Regions from separate parts of the Streptomyces hebeiensis genome, predicted to be linked through region 1. Evidence: riboswitches for the same ligand, from Rfam matches in the RefSeq annotation. Region 1 holds a riboswitch; each other region holds the start of a gene.
What was found. A riboswitch is a leader RNA that binds a small molecule or an ion and turns the genes downstream of it on or off. The one in region 1 is predicted to bind S-adenosylmethionine.

Region 1 (2,255 bases):
CTCCGTCCGATAGTTCCACCGGGCGCCCTCGCTCACCAGTTCCCGCACCGCCCGCACGAACCTCTCCACGTGCTCGTCCGGGGTGCCGGCACCGAAGCTGACGCGGATCGCGTTGAGCGACCGCTCACCGGGGCCGGCCTCCGGGGCGCCGCACTCCCCCGGCTCCTGGGGGCCGCTGCCGAGCAGGGTCCGCAGCAGCGGATGCGCGCAGAAGAGGCCGTCCCGCACCCCGATGCCGTACTCGGCGGAGAGCGCGGCGGCGAAGTGCGAGCTGTTCCAGCCCTCCACCACGAACGACAGGACGCCCACGCGCGGCGCGTCGTCACCGAACAGCGAGAGCACCCGCACCTCGGGCACCTCGGCCAGCCCCTCCCGCACCCGGCGGATCAGCCGCCGCTCCCGTGCGGCGAGGGCGTCGAAGCCCGCCTCGGTGAGCGCCGTGCAGGCGGAGGCGATCGCGTAGGCCCCGATGACATTGGGCGAACCGGCCTCGTGGCGGGCCGCCGTCGTGTGCCAGTCGACGTCCACCCCACCGTCGGCACGCCGTGCCACCCGACGGCTGGCGCCGCCGCCCGCGAGGTAGGGCTCCCCGGCCCGGAGCCAGTCCGCGCGCCCGGCGAGCACACCGGAACCGAACGGCGCGTACAGCTTGTGCCCGGAGAAGGCCACCCAGTCGACGTCGAGCCCGGTGATGTCCACGGCGTGGTGCGGCGCGAGCTGCGCGGCGTCCAGCACGATACGGGCCCCCCGCGCATGCGCGGCGGCGGCGAGTTCCCGTACGGGCCACAGCTCACCCGTCACGTTGGACGCCCCGGTCACACAGACCAGCGCCGGCCCCCGCCCCGCACGGACGTCGAGCGCGCGCTCCAGCGTGGAGACGGCCTCGGCCGGGGAACGGGGGGCGTTCAGATACGTCACCTGGGCGTCGCGCCACGGCAGCAGCGAGGCGTGGTGCTCGGTCTCGAAGACGAACACCTGGCAGTCGGCGGGCGCCACGGCGGCCAGCAGGTTGAGCGAGTCGGTGGTGGAGCGGGTGAAGACGACCTGGTCGTCGGGGCGGCAGCCGAGGAACTCGGCGACGGTGCGGCGGCTGTTCTCGAACAGGTCGGTGGACAGCTGCGAGAGGTACCCGGCGCCGCGGTGGACACTGCCGTAGTACGGGGCGTAGGCGGCGACGTCGTCCCAGACGCGCTGGAGGGCGGGCGCGCTGGCGGCGTAGTCGAGGGCGGCGTACGTGACCTCGCCACCGGTGACGAGCGGCACGGTGACGTCGCGGCCGAGCACGGGGAGCGGCTCCGCGGTGGCGGCGGCGGTGAGGGTGTCGGCGGTGTTCGGGCATGCGGACATGGCGGTATCTCCCGGTGGCACAAGTCGGAACGGCTTCAAGAGCCCACGCGGACGCGGCGGAGGGACACACGGCGCCGAACGGCGTGGGGGTGGGAAAGGGCGGTGGCGCCCTAGCGCATTCGCTTGCTCACGAGACTGCTCCCTTGAGGACCAGGACCCCATGGGTTGCAGGGGTCCGCGCTTGCCGCGGACCTCGCTGCCCACGGCCTGGTCTTCACCCGGGGCACCCCGCCACGGACGGAGGGTTGCCGGACAGCGGGCCGGGGCCGTAGTCGCTGTCACTCATGACCTGGAGCGAGAGTATGGCACAGGGGGCGGCGGGACTGAACGGGTGTCCGCGATTCGGGACGCGGGGTGGTGCGCGCGGGTGACGCCTGCGGCGGGCTGCTCCCCCACCCGCCCCTTCCCACCACCGGGGCGGGGACCCGGACCACCGTTACGGGGGCTCCGCCCCCGAGCCCCCTGGCGCCGGCTGCGCGGCGCGGGGCGGGCCGAGGCCCCGGCCCCGGGCCCACGACCGGGCACGGCACCGTCCCCGCCGGAGGCGACTACGCGTGGCTCGCCCTCACCCAGGCCTCCAGCACCCGCCCCGCCGCCCCCGAGTCGATCGACTCCGCCGCCCGCGCGATCCCCGCCGACAGCTGGAGCTCCAGCGAGTCGCCCGTCGGGTCCAGCGCGACCAGCGCCGCCGCCGCGTTCAGCAGAACCGCGTCGCGGACCGGGCCCTGTTCGCCGGCCAGGAGGCGGCGGGCCACGTTCGCGTTGTACGCCGCGTCCGCGCCGCGCAGGGCGTCGACCGGGACCAGGTCCAGGCCCACCTGGCGCGGATCGAAGGGCTCCTCGGAGGCCTTGCCGTCCCGTACCACCCACACCCGCGACGTCGCCGTCGTCGTCAGCTCGTCCAGGCC
Region 2 (2,255 bases), 2.5 Mb from region 1:
CGGGCCACCAGCTCGGTCACCCGGCCGCCCTGACCGCCGCCCCCGGCCCCCGCCGAGCCCGAGCCCGCCGCCATGCTCGTGTCCGCGCCCGCCGCCGTGCCCGTGCCCGCGTCCGCCGCCACACCCGTGCCCGCCGCGCCCAGCGGCCGGTCGTACATCGCCTTCACGAACTGCACCTCGGGGTCCGTCAGCAGCGGTCCCACGATCCCCGAGACGAAGTCGGCCGAGAACCGCCGCAGATCGGCGTCCACGAAGCACACGACATCACCGCTCGTCACCAGCAGTGACCGCCACAGCACCTCGCCCTTGCCGGGCAGGGCCGGCAGCCTGGGCAGGATCGCGTCCCGGTGCACCACCCGTGCCCCGGCCGCCGCCGCGGCCTCGGACGTACGGTCCGTGGAACCGGAATCGACCACCACCAGCTCGTCGACCAGCGGCGCCCTCTCCATCAGCTCGTGCCGTACGACGGAGACGATCCCGCCGACCGTCTCCTCCTCGTTCAGGGCGGGCAGCACGACGCTCACCGTCGTGCCCCGGGCGGCCTTCGCCGCCAGCAGCCGGTCGAGCGGACGCTCGGCCACGGACCAGGAACGCCTGGTCAGCCAGTGCTCCACCTCTTCCAGCACGGTCGGTACTCCCTGCGCGTCTGCCATGAAACGTGATCCATCTCGCGGTGCGGACGGCTATCTCAACCGTCCACCCCTTCGGTTACAGTCTTGAACACGTGAACAAACGCACCGGACCCAGGGTCCGGTGCCATAGCGCTCATCCAGAGGGACTGAGGGAACGGCCCGTCGAAGTCCCGGCAACCCTCCCGCCGACCATTCGAGGTCACGGTGGGGAAGGTGCCAATTCCGGCTCGTGGCGAAGTACGTCGCGAGGAAGATGAGGAGAAAGGGCCTCGCCTCCATGGCTGTGCAGACCGCCCCCACCGGCGACACCAACAGCGCCGCCGGCGCCCCCGCCACCACCGTTTCCACACCGGCGTCCGTCGATCTCGGGCCCGCCGCCGCGCTCTCGTGCCGCGAATGCGGCCAGCGGTTCCCCCTCGGTCCCATTTTCGCCTGCGCCGAGTGTTTCGGGCCGCTCGAAGTGGCGTACGACCTCCCCGGCGGCGACCCGGAAGAACTGAAGAAGCGCATCGCCGAGGGCCCGGACAACATCTGGCGCTACGCCCCGCTGCTGCCCGTCCCCGCCGACGTGGCCACGAAGCCGAGCATCAACCCCGGCTTCACCAAGCTCGTCAAGGCCGACAACCTCGCCCGTGAGCTGGGCGTCACCGGTTCCCTGCACATCAAGGACGACTCCGGCAACCCGACGCACTCCTTCAAGGACCGGGTCGTCGCCATCGCCGTCGAGGCTGCCCGCGCCTTCGGCTTCACCACGCTCTCCTGCTCCTCCACCGGGAACCTCGCCGGGGCCGTCGGCGCCGCCGCGGCCCGCGCGGGGTTCCGCTCCTGCGTCTTCATCCCGCACGACCTGGAGCAGGGCAAGGTGGTCATGGCCGCCGTCTACGGCGGTGAGCTGGTCGGCATCGAGGGCAACTACGACGATGTGAACCGGTTCTGCTCCGAGCTCATCGGCGACCCGCTGGGCGAGGGATGGGGCTTCGTCAACGTCAACCTCCGGCCGTACTACGGCGAGGGTTCCAAGACGCTGGCGTACGAGATCTGCGAGCAGCTCGGCTGGCGGCTGCCCGACCAGATCGTCGTCCCGATCGCCTCCGGCTCACAGCTCACGAAGATCGACAAGGGTCTCCAGGAGCTGATCAAGCTGGGTCTGGTCGAGGACAAGCCCTACAAGATCTTCGGTGCCCAGGCGAAGGGCTGCTCGCCGGTGTCCACCGCGTTCAAGGCCGGGCACGACGTCGTACGGCCGCAGAAGCCGGACACCATCGCCAAGTCCCTGGCCATCGGCAACCCGGCCGACGGTCCGTACGTGCTGGACATCGCCCGGCGTACCGGCGGCGCCGTCGAGGACGTGGACGACGAGCAGATCGTGGCCGCGATCAAGCTGCTGGCGCGGACCGAGGGCATCTTCGCGGAGACCGCGGGCGGCGTGACCGTCGGCGTGACCAAGAAGCTGATCGAGGCCGGTGTCCTCGACCCGGCGCTGACGACCGTGGTCCTCAACACGGGCGACGGGCTGAAGACGCTGGACGCCGTGGCGGAGACGACGGGGCCGACGGCGACGATCCGGCCGGACCTCGACGCGTTCCGCGCCGCCGGTCTGGCCGGCTGACCGCGACGGCCGTC
Region 3 (2,255 bases), 1.2 Mb from region 1:
CCTCAAGGAGGACGGCATGACGATGGTGCTGGCCACCCACGAGATGGGCTTCGCCCGGGAGATCGCCGATCAGGTGTGCTTCCTGGACGGCGGCGTGGTACTGGAACGAGGCACGCCGGCACGGGTCTTCGGTGAACCGCGGCACGAGCGGACGCGGCGCTTCCTGCGCCGGATCGTGGCGGCGGGCCGGCTCTGAGCGGGCCGGCCTCCAAGGGTCAGACCGGGCCGAGGATCCCCGGCAGCGTCACAGCCGCGCCCGACGACAGCGGGGCGTCGCAGGTGCGGCGGTGCAGACGGGCCATGTCGTCCGGGCGGAAGGCGGCCTGGAAGGCCGGGTGGCCGTACAGCCGTCGTACGTAGGCCCACAGCCGCTCGTACCGGCCGATGTCCTGTGCGGTTCCGGCGTCCAGGTGGAGCCGCTGCACGCCGTCGAGGTGCACCAGCGCCACCCAGACGTCCACGTCCGCGGCCGTGAGGTGGCCGCCCGCCGCGTACGGTCCCCGCGTCAGCCGTGCCTCGAGCAGGTCCAGCGCCGCGAGCAGTGTCCGGCGGGCCTCGTCCCGGCCCGGTCGCGCCGCCGCCGCGCACGCCCGCTGGGCCGCCCGCGTGACGTCCTCGTCGAGCAGCGCACGGACGGCCTCGATCTCCGTCAGGAGGGCGGGGGGACGCAGGTCCGCGGCCCGGCCGACGCGGTCGCCGACCTGGTCGACGAGGTCGCGCAGGATGTCGGGGGTGTGGTTGCTGACGACGCGTCCGCTCCACCGGTCGCACAGCGCGGGCACGGTCAGCGGACCGTCGTAGCGGTGCCGGGTGGCCTCGTACGCCCGGCGCAGCCCGGCGAGCGGACCGGGGGCGTCGGCCTCGGCGGGCAGCGTGAGGACCGTGGTGGTGACCGCGTCCCCGAGCCCGAGCAGGCCGAGGGTGAGCGCGACGCGCAGCGAGCGCGGACAGCCGGCCGAGAGATACAGGTGGTAGCGGCGCGGCGCCGGGTAGAACCCGCCGGCCCGGTCGTCCCCGATCCGGCTGCGGAAGGGGACGGAGGCGGGAGTGGGGCGGGCGGAGGGTGTCGTGTGCGGACAGGGCGGGGCCGGCTTGCGCGGGTGCGTGGTGGTCCTGGGCGCGGTGGTCGGGGGCATGGCTCTCCAAGAGGTGGTGGAGGGACCCCGGTGACAAACGGCGGCACCGGTGGGCGGACGGGCATAGTGAAAGGACCCCTAAGGGGGCGGGCAGGCCGAAGCGGGCCCCGTGGGCAGTGGCTGATCGGTGGCCCGGCGGCCACCGGTCCTTCGCGGACGTGTGGCCGGGGACGTCCCTAACGGGCGGAAACGCAGGCGCTGCTGACGCGCAGCAGGTCGATGTGCAGACGCCGCGTCAGAAGGAGGGAACGGGGCACGCGGGAGCGCCGGTGACACCGTGGCGCGTCCGCTCTCGCGCCGGCACTCCTGGGCATCTCACCGGTCCCACCGTCGGGGGCTCGCGGGACGCGAGACCGAGCTTGTCCCGCCACTCCGGCGGGGCCTGGTCGTCACCCGGGGCACCCCGTCGCGGTGGAAGGGTTGCCCGTCAGCGGGCCGGGGCCGATGACCCGCACGAGCAGAAAACTCCTGCGCGGCGGGCGCTGACAATCGTGACCGTCCACAACAGTCTGATCGCGCTCCGCGAGACCGTCAAGGGAGGCGTCGGCGCCCGACGGGGCGTGCGTCCGGCGCGGCGCTTCCGCCCCCGGGACCGTGCCGTCAGGGAACAGCGAGGTTGTCGGGACAGACCGGTCTACCTAGTATGGCGCGGAGGCGGAGGGCCGTACACGGACGTACGGGTCAGGACGAACGCACGGGACAGGAGGGGCATGACGGAGACCGGTGCGGCACCCGCGCGGCCGACCCGGCGGGGCGGCGCGCGTGCGCGGCTGCTCGCCGCCGCGGCGCGCCGTTTCTACGCGGACGGGGTGACGGCCACGGGGATCGACACGATCACCGCCGAGGCCGGCGTCGCGAAGATGAGCCTCTACAACAACTTCTCCTCGAAGGCCGAACTCGTCAGGGCCTACCTCGAGGCCAGGCACGAGGAGTGGCTGGGACTGTACCGGCGACGGCTGGAACGGGCCGACGGCCCCCGCGCGAGGGTGCTCGCCGTCTTCGACGCGTACTCCGACCACGCGGCGCTCGCGTACGAGCACGGCTTCCGGGGCTGCGGGCTGCTCAACGCGGCCGCCGAACTGCCGGCCGGCGACCCGGGGCGGGACGCGGTGCGCCGCC

Region 2: it holds a riboswitch for S-adenosylmethionine, as region 1 does, so the genes downstream of both, thrC (threonine synthase) here and ACU6P3_RS08205 (aminotransferase class V-fold PLP-dependent enzyme) in region 1, are expected to answer to the same signal.
Region 3: it holds a riboswitch for S-adenosylmethionine, as region 1 does, so the genes downstream of both, ACU6P3_RS03125 (putative leader peptide) here and ACU6P3_RS08205 (aminotransferase class V-fold PLP-dependent enzyme) in region 1, are expected to answer to the same signal.

What each region holds. Positions count from the first base shown of each region.
Region 1 is NZ_CM129812.1:1,905,822-1,908,076, forward strand. Features, by position in the region: gene ACU6P3_RS08205 (aminotransferase class V-fold PLP-dependent enzyme) at 1-1,347, opposite strand, end outside; SAM riboswitch class IV at 1,520-1,637, opposite strand; gene trpD (anthranilate phosphoribosyltransferase) at 1,896-2,255, opposite strand, start outside.
Region 2 is NZ_CM129812.1:4,370,935-4,373,189, forward strand. Features, by position in the region: gene ACU6P3_RS18855 (glucosyl-3-phosphoglycerate synthase) at 1-626, opposite strand, end outside; SAM riboswitch class I at 763-892, shown strand; gene thrC (threonine synthase) at 910-2,241, shown strand.
Region 3 is NZ_CM129812.1:744,452-746,706, reverse strand. Features, by position in the region: gene ACU6P3_RS03135 (amino acid ABC transporter ATP-binding protein) at 1-196, shown strand, start outside; gene ACU6P3_RS03130 (glutathione S-transferase C-terminal domain-containing protein) at 216-1,136, opposite strand; gene ACU6P3_RS03125 (putative leader peptide) at 1,313-1,450, opposite strand; SAM riboswitch class IV at 1,487-1,633, opposite strand; gene ACU6P3_RS03120 (TetR/AcrR family transcriptional regulator) at 1,847-2,255, shown strand, end outside.